Regions from separate parts of the Arthrobacter sp. TMN-49 genome, predicted to be linked through region 2. Evidence: riboswitches for the same ligand, from Rfam matches in the RefSeq annotation. Region 2 holds a riboswitch; the other holds the start of a gene.

Region 1 (7,601 bases), on a different contig from region 2:
AATACCCCACCGCCGCCACCAGAGGCAGGGTCACCAGGCATCGAACGGCGTGCTCAACTTTGTGCCGAACACTAAAGTCACGCCAATGCGCGTGCTGCCCGCCGACTGTGAGGATGCGTGAGAGTGCGCTGGCGTTTGCCGCCAACCCCACCCCGAAGCCACCAAAGCTGTGCCCCACAAAGTGCACCGGCAAGCCCTGCGAACGGTCCACGGCCCACCCGAGGACTGCGTCAATGTCCAGGGAGCCCCAGTGGTACCAGCGCTGGTTTTGGCCGCGCAACGATCCGCCGCGAGACTGGCCGATCCCCCGGTAGTCAAAGGTGAGCGCCGTAAACCCGTGGGCAGCCAGGAATGCCGCGTAACGATGATAGTAGCTGGCCAACACGCCCGTGGCACTGCCAATGACCACCGTGCCACGCACGTCCACGCCGCCGGGAACGGCAAACACGTGCCCGTGCAGCAGCCGCCCGTCGGCGCAACTGAACGTTTCGGGCCGTGCGCTCACCTGGCCGTGCTGCACTCCCCCGGCGGTCACGTCCATGGCAGGGCGAACGCTGTGAGGGATTCGCCCATTTTTGCCCCGTGCGGCGGGACCACCATGATGCCGTCAGCACCGGCCAGACCACGCATCATGGCAGAATCGGTGTGCGCGCACGGCGAAGCCAGCCCGTACACCAGGCGGTACGGCATGAGCCTGGTGGGGCCGTGAAACTCCTTGATGGGCGTACCGCACGGAACCTCGCGGGTGGCCGGCATGGGGGCGCTGCCCAGTTTTGCCAGCAGCGGCGCGGCCACACTCAGCAGAGCCACCATGGCCGCCAGGGGGTTGCCGGGCAGCCCCACCAAGAAACGGCCGTCGGGCAGTTCGGCCAGTACGGTGGGGTGTCCTGGCCGCATGGCGATGTTGTTGATGTGGAAGGTGCCGCCCAGTGCCTCAACGGCGCGGCGCAGGAAATCCGCGCTGGAGTTGCCTGTGGCCCCCGTGGTGATCAGGACGTCCGCGGGCAACTCCGGCACGTCAGCCAGGGCTGCCACCATCGCCTCAAGACTGTCGCTGGCCCGTTCCAGACCCACCACCGAGCCACGCAACAGGTTCACCACATGCGGCAGCTGCGGCGAAAATGCGTCACGCACTTCCCCTGCCGCAGGAATGCCTGACGCTATAACCTCATCGCCCGTCAGCACGATCTTGACCAGGGGCTTGCCTAAAACACTGAGATCGTCTGCCCCGCCCAGGGCCGCCAGGGAAATATGGGCGGGGTTGAGCGTGGTGCCGGCTTTGATCAAAACCTCGGCCTCGGCTGCTTCTTGCGCCACGGGGCGGATGTGCTGGCCGTTCTTGGGCTCGCCGGGCCGTGAGTCCTGGCCAAGAAGCAAAACTGGCAGGCCGTCGTCGTCGTTCTTGATCTGGCCCGACTCGCTGCGCAGCACAGCCTTGGCGCCGGGCGGTACAAGACCTCCGGTGAGAATGGGAACAGCCTGCCCGGCCACCAGGCGGTGCCCCGGTTCGGCAAAGATCCACGGCGGGCTCCCCGCCACAGCCCACCCGTCCATGGCGGCGGACGCGTAGTGCGGCATGGGGTGGCTGGCCAGCAAATCCGCCGCCAGCGTCCGCCCCATCGCGTCCGTCAGCGGCACCGGGTGGGCCGGCAACGCCTCGGGCAGGGCATAGGCCAGCGCCCTGGCCTCGGCCCAGGTGCGCGGGGCCCTATGTGGCCGATCTACCGGCGTGGAACCCATGGGTTAGTGTTCGGCAGCGGTGCCGGCGGCAGGCTCGGCCCGTTCCGCCTCCGACATTGTCGTGGCCAGCCCCAAGGCAGCCTTCATGGCTGTTGCCTCATCGACCTGGCCGGACCCCGCCGCCAAGCCTGCCGCCAGCCCCGCCACGAAGGTGGTCAGTGGCGCCGCCGGGCGAACTATCGAATGGGCCGCCACCCCGGCAAGGTCGAGCACTGCCGCGATGTTCACCTCAATATCGGCAATCTCAAACGCCTCTTGAAGCTTGGTCAGCCACGCTTGCAGAAGTTGTTCCTGGTTTTCCACCTGGTTCCTCATTCCTGCTCGCAACCCCGCACCCCAATGCCGTGGCTGCGGGCGTCATCCCACGTATCTATGTCCGCTGTGATGCCCTCAGGGACAACACATTCCTTGATGCTTACACTAGCAATGAGTGAGCGCACGGACGCGTTCGCCAGCCGTTGTGACGTCCGCGCCGCAGCCACCGCGGCGAGTAGTTCCGGCACGGGGTAGATGCCTGCCAGCGGCTGCAACCGGCCCCGGTCAACGGCCAGGACGGCTTCTGGTGCGGAAAAGCCGTCCGCTGCGAGCAGGAGCCGCGCCACGGTGGCCGCCGCGGGCATGTCACACGCCAGGATCAGCACCCTCCCCTCGCGGGCCGGCAAGGCGGCCAAGCCGGCGGCGATTCCCGCGGCGGGGCCGGCAAAAGGCGGATCCTCCTGGACGGCCACCACCTGCTCCCGCAGTTTTGCTGTGCCCAGCCAGGCTGCAACACTTTCCACCGGCCCGACGACGGCGATGCTTGGTTGGGCGCCCGCGGCCCCTTGCGTGCTGGCGGGGTGGGCGGTTTCCGCGGCGGTGATCGCCTGCGCCGCGGCCTCCACTGTGCGGGCCAGCAACGTTTTGCCGTCCACCACAAGCCCCGCTTTGGGCACACCGCCCAGACGCCGGGAGAGCCCGCCGGCAAGAATCACTGCCTGCATGGGAGAGGTTTCGGCGTCAGCATAGGGCAATGCTACAGGGCACGGCCGGAGCTTTTCGGTGAGTCATTGCAAGGGGTTCGTGGTCGTAGGCGATCATTGAGGGCCGATGGTTCGGCCGATTTGGTTGTTGTGCCAGATCGCGGGCGTCATCGACAACAGACGTTTGCTATCACGAGCTGTGACGCCGATTGGGGGGCGTCCGCCGTGTTGTTCGAGGTCGACTTGGCCCTTGATGGTGTCGTAGATGGACACGATTGATCTCCAAGTATGAGATTCGCTTAGATTCGCCGATTCTGGACACCCTTGCACCTCAAATTGCGACGCCACGCCGTACCCATACCTTGGTAGACGGCGTCATCTCCTAACATTTCGGGCTCCTGGCAAAAAATGCCATAGCTTGACGGAAATGCCATAGTTTGTACTATGGCATTTCCGTCAAGCTATGGCATTTTCGTGCAGCGGGCGGCCGCCGAGTATGACGATTGGGTAGATACGCCGATTCTCGACACCCTTGCACCTCAAATAGCGACGCCACACCTACACACCCCTTGGAATTACTCAACCGGCCAACCGCGGACAGCTGCCGAGCAGCCGCCGGACCACTGCCGAACGGGCCCGGGCGAGGCTGATTAAAGCAATGAACCCCGTCGAAGGACGGGGTTCATTGCTTGAAAAAGAAGTTCTTAGTGACCCATGGCGATGAAAACGGGGCCTGAACCGACGTTGGCGGAGAAGATAGCGGTTGTGCCGCCACCCCAGCCACCGTGTACGGCCTTGCCGTCGCCAATGTAAACAGCGATGTGGGCCATGCCCATGCCGCCATCTGCATAGTAGATCAAGTCACCGGGCTGAGCTTCGGCTGCGGAAACCGTACGTCCCAAGCTCAAGTAGCTGTCGGGCCAGCCGTGGTGGTTGATGCCAGCGGCAGCCAAGGAGTTGGTTGCCAATTTGGTGCAGTCCTGAGCAACGCCAATCTGAGCCAATGCGGCGCTGGCGATGGTTGCGCCAATTCCGCTCTTGGTGACAGGCTTGGCCTCAGGAGCTTTGGTGGTGACAGTTGCAACAGGTGCGGCAACGGGAGCCGCTACTGCCTCTTCTGCCTTTTCTGCAACAGGTGCTGCAACGTCGCTAACAACGTCGCTGCTTTGCGCCTCTACAACTACCGGTTCCTCAACAACAGGGGCCGGGGTGGAGGTGATCGACGGGGTGGCGAAGGAGATCTTCACCGTGGATGCTGCTGTGATTGCGGAAACGTGCTCCGTATTCATGTTCAGCGTTGTAGCACCATCAGAAGCGCGCTCCACAGTGGGAGTAGCCGCGTTTGCTGCGATACCGGATGTTAGTACTAGTCCTGATGCAGCTGCGATAACAGCCGCCTGACGACCAACCCCGCCGACGTTTGAGCTGACGGCTTTCGTGAGGGTGGAGATCGGGCTGGTCTTAACAACCTCGGCGCGGTGGCGCCCGAGGGCAGTGTTTGAAGCCAAGAAGGTTTCCTCTCCCAATGCCTGCGAGGTAAGCTGTCGGATTCGGATGGGAGTCACCCGGCCGCTTCACGTTTTGGCGCGCACAAAGAATGTCTTCTTCTGCGTGTTTGAACGTGTCGCGGCTTCACCCCAAGGACTTCTGCAAAAAAACTGCGAAATCCGTTTTTTGGTTCCCCCGCCCCTGCCAGACGATTGATACGAACGGACCATGAGCAGTGGCAGAGCTAGGCAATCCACTCACGGACGCCAGCTTGATTCGAAGTTAGCGCGATTACGACGTTACAACAGAAATTAGGCAATGTCACGTTCAGGTCACGGTCGTGTGACTAAGTCGTAATCAAATGGCGCCTGTGGATGAATTAAAGCCAGCCCATGGGGTCGACTGTTTCATCGTCAACAATGACCTCGAAGTGCAGGTGGCACCCGGTCGAGGCGCCTGTGGTGCCGCTGAGGCCCACCTGATCGCCGCGTTCGAGCTTCTGGCCAACCTTGACCTTGTTCTCGCTCATGTGGTTGTACGAGGTGGAGAGGCCGTTGCCGTGGTCAACGACCACGCGGTTTCCGCCACCGAAGTCGTGCCAGCCGGAGAAGGTGACTACTCCACCGGCGGCGGCGAACACCTGGTTGCCGCACTGGATGGCAAAGTCCTGGCCGGTGTGTTGTTCATCAACCTGGCCCGTGATGGGGCTGACACGTCCGCCGAACGGCGAGCTTGGTACAAGGCTCTCCAGCGGCGCGGACAGGGTTCCCTTGGACGCAGCGGGGGCGACGTTGGAGGCATTGACCTTCAACGTTTGCTTCAGCTGACCATCGGGGTTCAAGGCGCTACCAAATTCTGGCGACTCAAAAGTTATGGGGATATCGGCCGATGCGGTGACCACGGCCTGAGCCTGCGCAGTTGCGGCGAATTCCGGCGCAACCTGGTGCTGGTCTATGGCCTGCGTGGACGGCAACGTGACGGCCAGGACCAGTCCCGTGGCGGCCATGGCTACGCCCATTTTCTGGCCGGCACCGCTGGCTGCTCCGGCACGTAGCAACGCGGCTACGGAAACGTTCGACGACGAATTGGCACGCTCTGCGGCAAGTGCTTGACGGCGGCTGCCAGTCATCGCTACAAGCTCATGAGTGGCCGGCGACGGCGCGCGACGGCGCCCCCGCTGCTTTACCTCTGACACTAAAAGCCTCTCTTATGATGCACCTGCGAAGTTAGCTGTCGGATTCGGATCAGAGAGTGGAGCTTTTGATCCGGCCCAGCCTCGAGACACACGTCTGTCCATAGCGCCGCCCCATGGACTGCGTCAGCGAATAGTTTGCTGTGTGTTCGAATACGGACTTCACCCCAAGGCAGACTGCACGCCTGCCGAAAGTGGTTCCCCCGCCCTTGCCTAAACGATTACTGTGCCGTTGTGCGAAGGCAAGGTTCGGTGTCGCCCAACGGTAACGCTTTGATTACAGCGCCTGTTTCTTACTATACGGTACCAGCGGTAAACGTAATAATTCCGTTACCTTTGTTATCAATAAACGTGAGTCAGCTCATGGCGACGAAGATATGGGAGGCCACCTCGGGAGGCAGTTCCAAGGCCCCTTCGATCCCCGGCACGCGCACGGAAATGTACTCCCCCACCTGGGCCAGGGAGATCTGTGCGCCGGGGCGCAGCCCACCCTCGTCGAGCTGGACCAACAACTCCGGATCCACCTGGATCCGCTCGGACAGCCGGTGGATGATGACCCGCTGTTCGGGGGAATAGCTAACCATGGCATCAACAAGTGTCACCAGGCCGGCCGCAAACAACGGTGAAATGTCCCCACCGAGCTCTTCGAGCCCCGGAATGGGGTTGCCGTAGGGGGACTCCGCCGGGCGGCCCAGCAAGTCAAACAGGCGTTGCTCCACGCGTTCGCTCATGACGTGTTCCCAACGGCAGGCCTCCTCATGAACGTAGGCCCAGTCAAGGCCGATCACATCCGAGAGCAGCCTTTCGGCCAGCCGGTGTTTACGCATCACGCGGGTGGCCTTGTCCCGGCCGGCGGTCGTGAGCTCCAGGTGCCTGTCCCCGGACACTATCACCAGCCCGTCCCGTTCCATCCTGCCAATGGTCTGAGAAACTGTGGGCCCGGAGTGGTGCAGACGCTCGGCAATGCGTGCCCGCAGCGCCACAATGTTCTCTTCTTCCAACTCCAGGATGGTCCGCAAATACATTTCGGTCGTGTCAATCAGATCGGCCACGGCAGTATCCTCCTGTTGTTGGGTGAGTTTTTTGGGCAAAGGCTATCGCCTCTACGTTAGCCTGATTGGCGCTACCGACGGAAACCTGCGGCGCCTGCGCGCCGCGCGATAGTGCCGTAATGGTGTGCGAATCTTGCCCAAGATGTCAGTACTTTTCCGCTGGGCGGACTTCTACGGCAGAATTGGCAACAGCCCTTGGGTCCTAGCTACCTTCCATCGCATAATTTTTTGGAGCAACTTGTGAGCGAATCCACGCCCCTCACCATTCCCGCGCAGCTGCGCCCGGCCGACGGCCGTTTTGGCGCCGGCCCCTCCAAGGTCCGCCCCGAGCAGGTCGCCGCTCTCTCCGCGGCCGGGGCAACGCTCCTGGGCACCTCCCACCGTCAGGCTCCCGTTAAGAACCTTGTCGGCGAGGTACGCAGCGGCCTGAAGGACTTCTTTGGCGCCCCCGACGACTACGAGGTCATCTTGGGTGTTGGTGGCTCCACGGCGTTCTGGGACGTTGCAGCCTTTGGGCTGGTGGAGAACAAGGCCCAGCACCTCTCCTTTGGCGAGTTCGGCTCCAAGTTTGCCGCCGCCACCAACAAGGCACCGTTCCTTGCCCCGTCCTCGATCATCACCTCAGCCCCCGGCACCCGCCCGGTGGCTGTTGCTGAGGCTGGCGTGGACGCTTACGCCTGGCCGCAGAATGAAACCTCCACAGGTGTTGCGGCTCCCGTGCGGCGCGTTGCAGGCGCTGACGACGGCGCCCTGGTGCTGGTGGATGCCACCTCCGCCGCCGGTGGCCTGGCCGTGGATGTGCGGGAGAGCGATGTGTACTACTTCGCCCCGCAAAAGAATTTCGCCTCCGACGGCGGCATCTGGCTTGCACTGTTCTCCCCGGCTGCGCTGGAACGTGCCGCCCGCATCGGTGCGTCCAACCGTTGGGTTCCTGACTTCCTGAACCTGACTACCGCCATTGACAACTCCCTGGTGAACCAGACGTACAACACACCCGCCCTCTCCACGCTTGTCACCCTGAACAACCAGGTCCAGTGGCTCAACGCCAACGGCGGCATCGACTTCGCCTCGGCCCGCACCGCCGACTCTGCCGGCCGGCTCTACTCCTGGGCCGAGTCCTCCCCCGTCGCCTCCCCGTATGTTCTCGACCCGGCGGACCGTTCCAACGTG
Region 2 (7,601 bases):
CCTGTTCAGCATGATGAGGGCAGCCAGCCCCGCGAGAACTGCCACCACGGCGCCCATGCCCAGCGACCAGCGGGCGCCGAATTCCGTGGCAATCCAGCCCACCAGCGGGGCACCAATGGGCGTTCCGCCCTGCATCACCACCATGTACACGGCCAGCACACGTCCGCGCATCGCGGAGTCCGTTGTCAGCTGCACGGTGGTATTGCACGCGTTCATGAACGTCAGTGATGCCAGGCCCACAGGGACCAGCGCAATCGCGTAGAGGACAAAACTTGGCATGAACGCGGCCACGCCCACCGTTACACCAAAGGCCAGTGCGCCGCCCACGATGTACAGCATGCGCATGGTTTTGCGCCGGGCGGCCAGCAACGCCGCGGCCAGCGTGCCGATGGCCATCACCGAGCCAAGGAGTCCGTACTCCCCCGGTCCCACCTGGAAAACAGTTGTGGCCATGAGCGCGTTGGTGATCTGAAAGTTCATTCCAAAAGTGGCCACCAGGAACACCAGCACCATGATCATCATCAGATCCGGACGATGCCTGATGTAGGCGAATCCCTCGCGAATTTGCCCCTTGGCCCGGGGTACCCGCACGGCCGGAATGAGCTCGTGGGTGCGCATGCGCCACAGCGAAATGATCACCGCGGCAAAGCTCGCCGCATTGATCAGGAAGGCTGGCCCAGTCCCCACCAGCGCAATCACCAGACCGGCGACGCCGGGGCCTGCCAAGCGAGCCAGGTTAAAGGAGGCGCTGTTCAGTGCCACGGCGTTGGGTATGTCCACTTGAGTGACCACTTCGGAGACAAACGCCTGCCGTGACGGGGCGTCGAAGGCGCTGGCCACGCCCAGCAGGGTTGCCAACACATAGACGTGCCACAGTTGCACGGCCCCCGTGACCACCAGCACTCCCAACAAAAGCGCACAGAGTCCCATGGCTGTCTGGGTGATGAGCAGCAGTTTCCGTTTATTGACCCGGTCTCCCAGAAGTCCCGCATAGGGTCCAAGGAAGACGATCGGCAAGAACTGCAGGCCCGTGGTGATGCCGGCGGCTGTGCCCGAATGATTGGTGAGCACGGTCAGCACCAGCCAGTCCTGGGCAACCCGCTGCATCCACGTGCCAATGTTGGACACCAAGGCGCCAGTCACCCAGAGCCGGTAGTTAAAGACCTTCAGTGCACGGAACATGGAACTCATTTATGCGCTCATCTCCTGCAAGATCAGTGCCGCCTCGTGCAGCGTGGTCCTCTGGTCGGGGGTGAGAGCGGCCACGCGTTGGGCCAGCCACGCCGTTCGCTTGGAGCGTGCCCGTAGCAACGCAGCAGCCCCCGCCTCGGTGATGTGAACCAGCACCTGACGCTTGTCCTGGGGATTCTCCTCACGGCTCACCATCCCGGACGCGGTCAGGGCATTCACAATCCGCGTCATGGAGGGCGCTTGTATTTGTTCCCGCGCGGCCAGATGGCCCACCGTGTGCGGCCCCTGCAGCACGGCCGCCAGAACCGAGTACTGCCCGGGGCTGATCTCCCTCGTGGCTGCCTCGACGCGCAGCCTGCGGGAGGTGTGCATGATCGCCACCCGCAGTTCGGCAGCCAGGGGCGCCACCCCGATGGGCTTGCGCGCCGGCGTCGTCCTACTTAGGGAAGTTTCAGTCATCACGTGTCAGCTACCTCAAAAAAAGTTCTGTACTCTCAGTTACCAACCCTAGATCGTTAGCATTGCTAAGTAAATGCCAGATTGCTCACTTGCTACAAACGTTGTTACCAAAACGTGACATGGTGGGGAGTTTGGGTTATTGTGAGATTTGTGCCCGCTGAATCATCCATGGTTCTTGGCGCAAATGGACGGATCGCCGAGCTCTGCCGCCGCCCATTTCCCTCCATACCCATGGCAGAGACGGGGGACCCAATCTTTGCGGGCCTTCCACCTGGAAGCCCTTGGGGTTAAGCCAACGCAGTTCTTGCCGGCAGTGCACTCTGCCCGTGATTCCTGTGTGGCCGGATTCTCTAGTCCGTTCCCGACAGCTCACCTCGCAGGCGTAGAGAGGCTACAACTATGTCTGCATCACAGCAGCGCGGCCGTCGTCGCGCCGATTCGGCCCGCCGACCGTCGCTTTTTGGCCAGGCGGGCGCCAAAGCCGGAACACACTCCGTCAGTAAGACCACCTCCCCCGTGACTGTCGCAGCCAGGTACCTGGCCGCCGTGGCAGTCGTGGGCGCACTGGTGGCAGCCGGATCCGTGGCCCAGTCCGGGGAGAACACTGTTGCCGGCCAGGGCAACACCAGCCTGGTTTCTGCCGTGGACAGTTCAATTCCGGCACCGGCCGTATCAGTGCCACTGGACGCCGCCATCAGCTTCCCCGGCCTCTCCGTCAGCTCCTCGCCGTCGGCCGCTGCAACACCTGTCGCCGTCAAGGCCGAGCAGGTCAAGACCGTAGCTCCGAGCAAGTCCGCTGCCCCGAAGGCCGTTGCCGTCGATGACCCCGCAGCAGCTCAGGCCTACGCCGCAACACAACTGGCCTCCTTTGGCTGGGGCGCGGACCAAATGAGCTGCCTCACCCAGCTCTGGCAGCGCGAATCCGAATGGCTCACCTCGGCAGAAAACGCCTCGAGCGGGGCCTTCGGCATTGCCCAGTCTCTGCCCGCTGAGAAGATGAACAGCGAAGGCAGCGACTGGAGCACCAACTACCAGACCCAGATTCGATGGGGCATGGGCTACATCGAAGAACGGTACGGTTCACCCTGTGGCGCCTGGGCCCACTCCGAATCCGTGGGCTGGTACTAAACAACTTTTCAGAGGAGGCACGGTGGCTGGTGACGTTTCGGGCCTGGCGGCACTGGCCCTGATGGCGATTCCGGCCGGCAACATTGCCCTCCGCGATGCCCGGACAGGCTCCGCCCGGGAGGTTGCGCTGCTGCCGTTCGCCCTCGGCCGCACGCAGGTTACCGCCGCCGCCTGGCGCTCCGTGATGGACGACGCCGGTGCCTCACCGCTCCCTGCCGGCGTGCCTATGCATCCGGTCACGTGGTTTGACGCCGTTCGGTGGTGCAACAGGGCGTCTGCCGTGGCCGGATATGCGCCGGTTTACAGCGTGTACGGCCGTGAGGTGAACTGGGATCTTGGCGCCGACGGCTACAGGCTGCCCACCGAGGCCGAATGGGAATGGGCGGCCAGGGCGGGGACACTCACCCCCACGTACGGTTCGCTGGCGAGCATTGCCTGGACGGCAACGGATGAGGTTCAGGGGCCGCAACCCGTTGCTGGGAAAGCCGCAAATGACTTTGGCTTGTTTGACATGATCGGCAACGTTTGGGAATGGTGCTGGAACTACGCTGACACGGCCCGCTACGGCGAATACAGGAGCCTGCGGGGTGCCGGCTGGGACGATCCCTCGTGGAGCGCCCGGGCATCTGTCCGTCGTGGCAGCGCACCGGATGCCGTCCTGGAGGATGTGGGCTTCAGGGTGGCCCGCGGTGCCGTTGGTGACGCCGGCGGCGCGGCAGCGCAGGGCTGGTCGGCAGCGGCCGACCAGCTCCGAGCCGCCATCAAGGGGCCGTTGCCCGTTGGCTGGACGCCATTGCGTTCGCTGTTGTAGGAGGCTCCTTGCGAAGAATGCCGCTGTTTGAAGAAAATGCCACGTTTTGCCCTATGCCGTTTCCGCCAAACGGCGGCATTTTTGGGAAGTGGGGCCGGGGTTGGGGACTATTCGGCTACGCCGTAGAGGCGGTCACCGGCGTCGCCCAGTCCGGGCACAATATAAGCGTTCTCATCCAAGCCTTCATCGATCGAGGCAAGGACCACATGCACGTTGTCGCGGTCGCCGTGGGCGGCCTCAAGCTTGGCCAGACCCTCCGGTGCGGCCAGCAGGCAGATACACGTGATGTCCGCGGCGCCGCGCTCAAACAGGAACCTGAAAGCCTCGATCAAGGTGCCGCCGGTGGCCAGCATGGGATCCAGAACGTACACCTGGCGGCCCGTGAGGTCCTCGGGAAGACGCTCGGCGTAGGTGACGGCCTCGAGGGTTTCCTCGTTGCGGGCCATACCCAAGAAGCCGACCTCGGCTGTCGGCAGCAGCCGAGTCATGCCCTCCAGCATGCCCAACCCGGCGCGCAGGATCGGCACCACCAGGGGTGTGGGCTTACTCAGTCCGGTACCCACGGTGGAGGTCACGGGTGTCTCAATATTGACCGGCTCGACGCGCACTTCGCGCGTCGCTTCATAGGCCAACAATGTGACAAGTTCTTCGGTCAACTGCCGAAAAATGGGGGACGGAGTGTTCTTGTCCCGAAGAACGGTCAACTTGTGGGCAATTAGCGGATGATCCGCAACCAGTACGCGCATGAATAAAAGCTACCATTGAGCCGTGCCCAACACCGAGAAATCTGACCCAATCGAGACCACCACCACGGCTTTACACGCCCAGTGGATGGGCATTGCGCTCACCGAGGCACGACGGGCCTTGACCACAGGGGATGTCCCCATTGGCGCCGTCGTCCTAGGGCCCGACGGCGAAATCGTGGGTTTGGGGCGCAACGAACGTGAGGCGCACGGGGACCCTACGGCGCATGCCGAGGTGGTGGCGATCCGTGAAGCGGCGGCGAAATTGGGTTCCTGGCGGTTGTCGGATTGCACGCTGGTGGTCACCTTGGAGCCGTGCACCATGTGTGCCGGGGCCATTGTGTTGGCCAGGGTCCCGCGCGTGGTCTTCGGGGCGTGGGATGAAAAGGCCGGGGCCGCGGGATCCGTTTTTGATGTTCTGCGCGAACGCCGGCTCAACCACTGGGTTGAGGTGTTTCCAGGTGTGCGCGAGGACGAGTGCGCCACGCTGTTGAGGGACTTTTTTAGCGGACACCGCTGACCGGCGGCCCGTTAGGGCGCAATCTGGAGCGGCCGTGACGGCAACAGGCAGGATACGAGTTGGACGTCCGTGTCCCCCACGGCGCCCACGCGGTTGTTCCGTCCGGTGTCATCGCACCAGTCCAGGTTGTACGGGTAGGCGGACACCATGCCTTGGCCGCTTGCAACGGTAGCCGGGAGGTCAACGACAGCACTGAAACCGCCGGCGTCGTTCATGGGCGCCAGCACCTCCACGACCTTGGCGCCGGAACCGTCATGGACCTCCAGCTGGATCTGGGCGTTCTCGCCGTACCGCGGGTTGCAGCTGGCATCGTCGGCCCTGATGGTGACGCTGCCGCCGGGCTTGGCCGTTTCGGGGCTCAGTGTGTACGGCGGCGGCAGGCACGGCTGTGACACCGCCACCGGCGGCGGTGTACAGGCGGCCACGGCCGGGCCGGCCATCCCGATCGAGGCAAGCGTCACCACTGCCCGCAGCCACACCGGCCTGACCACTGTTCAGCCCGCCGCGTTGAGGTCGTCAATCCGCTTCTGCCGGCTCGCGGGCGAATCCAGACTGAAGGTGCGGAAGTCGCCTAGGTCCTCGCGAATGAACGCCTCAACCTCCCGAATTCTTTGCCTCACGGCACTGCTCGGAGCGTGAAAGAGCCGGTGGGCAATGCGCTGCTCGCCGGGATCGTACTGCCACAGGCCAATGATGCGGCTACGGTCCACGATGGGGTGGTCCGGCAAGTCCGCCTGGAGCGACAGTTTTGCATCGAGGAACTCCAGATCTGCGTCTTCGTCCGCAACGTGCTCGGCGGCGTTGCGGCGCAGCAGGAACAGCGAATCACTGCTGGCAAGAAGCTGGATTTGCTCCTCCTTGGGCGCTTGAAAGTCAGCTGCATGCTCGGCATCGGCCGGCAGCATCCACAGCCCGTGCGCCTCCACTGCCTGGGCGGCTGCGAGCGCGGCCTTAGTTTGCGCGACGGTAAATGCGGTGAACCATTGGGTTTGTTTGAGCGTGGTTCCCCCTGTCCAGGCAAGGTAGTTTTCCATCAACGTGGCGCGGGCCTGTTCGGGTGATTCTGCCGCAGCGGGAAGACCCCAGACGGTGTAGGCGTAGCGTTGCTGGTCGAGCCGGCCGTTGACGGGGACCCTGCGGATGCGGCCGTCGGCCTGCAACAGGCCCAAGACTGTGGGCAGCGTGGTGGAGGCACCCTTCTTCTTGCCTTCTTCCCCCAGGCTGCGCACGGCATCGCCCAGCAAGTCCTTGAGTTGCTGGGGATCCAGCGGCCCCTCACCCTGGGCTGCGGCATCCTGCAGGACCTGCAGGGTTTGCGCTTCAAGGGCGTGGACTTCCTCGCGGGCCACACCCAGCCTGTCCAAGACCTTCAGGGTGGACTCGGCAGCTGGTTTTCCGAGCGTCAGCGCCCACGCAAAGTCTGCTGCGCCCAGCACATAGGTGCAGCCGCGCGCCGTCGGAAGTTCATGGATGCGCAAGGCCACCACATCGGCGTCGGCCTCTTCCCGGCGAATGCCCGCGCGGGAGAAAAGTGCCTGGTAGGGATTGGCGCCGCCGATGGACCGCGCCCACCCGGCCCTGCTCAACACCTCTGCGGCGCTGCTGTGCGCCAACGATCCATCGAGACCTTGTTTGTGCCAGCTCCAGGCACGTCGCATCGCGCTGTCCATAGGGCTATCTTGCACCATCTGCGGGCACCGGTGGGGTTCATTTTTGTTGTGGGGCTTTGAACCGGTATTGTTGACGCGTTGGTGACGTGTCCGAGCGGCCGAAGGTGCAACACTCGAAATGTTGTTTAGGTGAGAGCCTAACGTGGGTTCAAATCCCACCGTCACCGCCAATGCGCAAGGCCCCTGCTTCCCTTTGTTTACAAGGAAAGTGGGGGTTTTGCTTTGCCCGAAATTGGGTCAATTGGCAAAGAATTGGCAAAGCTTTCATATGGCACCCTCCCACAGCTGCCGGCGGTTCCCTCGGTAGACAGACTTCCTGAGGACACCGTGCGCCCTGCCAAGGGCCTGCCACGAGACAACTGACGTTGCTCGGGCACTCCCTGAGGAATCCGTTCAAGCGCCAGCTAAACCCGCGCGGTCACCTACTCCGGACGGCGCCTACGGGCCCTTTGCACGAGCCCCTATTTGCAGGCTACTCACGTACGCGGTGGCCGGGAAGAGTCAGCGCAGGCCCATCGCGTTCCGGACCTCGTCCAGGATGTGGTGGACGGCGGCCTCCGCCATCACAGCGTCACCGCGGGCCACCGCCGCCGCAACATCCTCGTGGGCCTGTAAGGCTTCGTTCCGCGGCTTGAAGGGCATCAGGCCCTGCCTGGTCCTGCTGGTGAGCACCTCGGCCACCATGCCTTCGAGCGCCGTGAACATCTCATTGCCGCAGCTTTGGAGCAGCAGGCAGTGGAACTCGATGTCCACCGCCAGGAACGCCTCGAGTTCGCCGGCTTCGCCCAGCCGCCTCAGCTCTGCAGCCAGGAAGACCAGCCTGGCCCGTTCCGCGGCGCTCGCCCGGCGGGCAGCGCCGGCAGCAGCAATGGGCTCGACGGCGATGCGCAGCTCCGTGAGGCTGCTGTACTGAATATCGCGCTGGACAGAGCCCAGGCGCCAGCGCACCAGCTTGGGATCAAAGACATTCCATAGCCTGCGCTCCTGGACCACGATGCCCACCCGCCGGCGCGAATACACCAGGTTCATGGACTCCAGGACCTTCATGGTGTCCCGCGAAACGGTGCGGGAAACGCCGT

What was found. Region 2 has a riboswitch for cyclic di-AMP ahead of ACX80E_RS00295 (aggregation-promoting factor C-terminal-like domain-containing protein). Riboswitches for the same ligand answer to the same signal wherever they lie in the genome.
Region 1: another riboswitch for cyclic di-AMP. It lies ahead of ACX80E_RS08465 (M23 family metallopeptidase); the one in region 2 lies ahead of ACX80E_RS00295 (aggregation-promoting factor C-terminal-like domain-containing protein).

What each region holds. Positions count from the first base shown of each region.
Region 1 covers NZ_JBTNDH010000014.1:66,043-73,643, reverse strand. Annotated here, with positions in the region: gene ACX80E_RS08490 (alpha/beta hydrolase family protein) at 1-541, opposite strand, end outside; gene ACX80E_RS08485 (molybdopterin molybdotransferase MoeA) at 532-1,740, opposite strand; gene ACX80E_RS08480 (DUF6457 domain-containing protein) at 1,744-2,043, opposite strand; gene mobA (molybdenum cofactor guanylyltransferase) at 2,052-2,720, opposite strand; gene ACX80E_RS08470 (NlpC/P60 family protein) at 3,404-4,207, opposite strand; cyclic di-AMP (ydaO/yuaA leader) riboswitch at 4,212-4,432, opposite strand; gene ACX80E_RS08465 (M23 family metallopeptidase) at 4,567-5,316, opposite strand; cyclic di-AMP (ydaO/yuaA leader) riboswitch at 5,385-5,620, opposite strand; gene ACX80E_RS08460 (metal-dependent transcriptional regulator) at 5,736-6,431, opposite strand; gene serC (phosphoserine transaminase) at 6,672-7,601, shown strand, end outside.
Region 2 covers NZ_JBTNDH010000001.1:70,798-78,398, forward strand. Annotated here, with positions in the region: gene ACX80E_RS00285 (MFS transporter) at 1-1,191, opposite strand, end outside; gene ACX80E_RS00290 (MarR family winged helix-turn-helix transcriptional regulator) at 1,192-1,650, opposite strand; cyclic di-AMP (ydaO/yuaA leader) riboswitch at 1,851-2,047, shown strand; gene ACX80E_RS00295 (aggregation-promoting factor C-terminal-like domain-containing protein) at 2,050-2,778, shown strand; gene ACX80E_RS00300 (formylglycine-generating enzyme family protein) at 2,801-3,589, shown strand; gene upp (uracil phosphoribosyltransferase) at 3,697-4,335, opposite strand; gene tadA (tRNA adenosine(34) deaminase TadA) at 4,358-4,852, shown strand; gene ACX80E_RS00315 (hypothetical protein) at 4,864-5,331, opposite strand; gene ACX80E_RS00320 (DNA glycosylase AlkZ-like family protein) at 5,347-6,522, opposite strand; tRNA gene ACX80E_RS00325 (tRNA-Ser) at 6,603-6,692, shown strand; gene ACX80E_RS00330 (FadR/GntR family transcriptional regulator) at 7,024-7,601, opposite strand, start outside.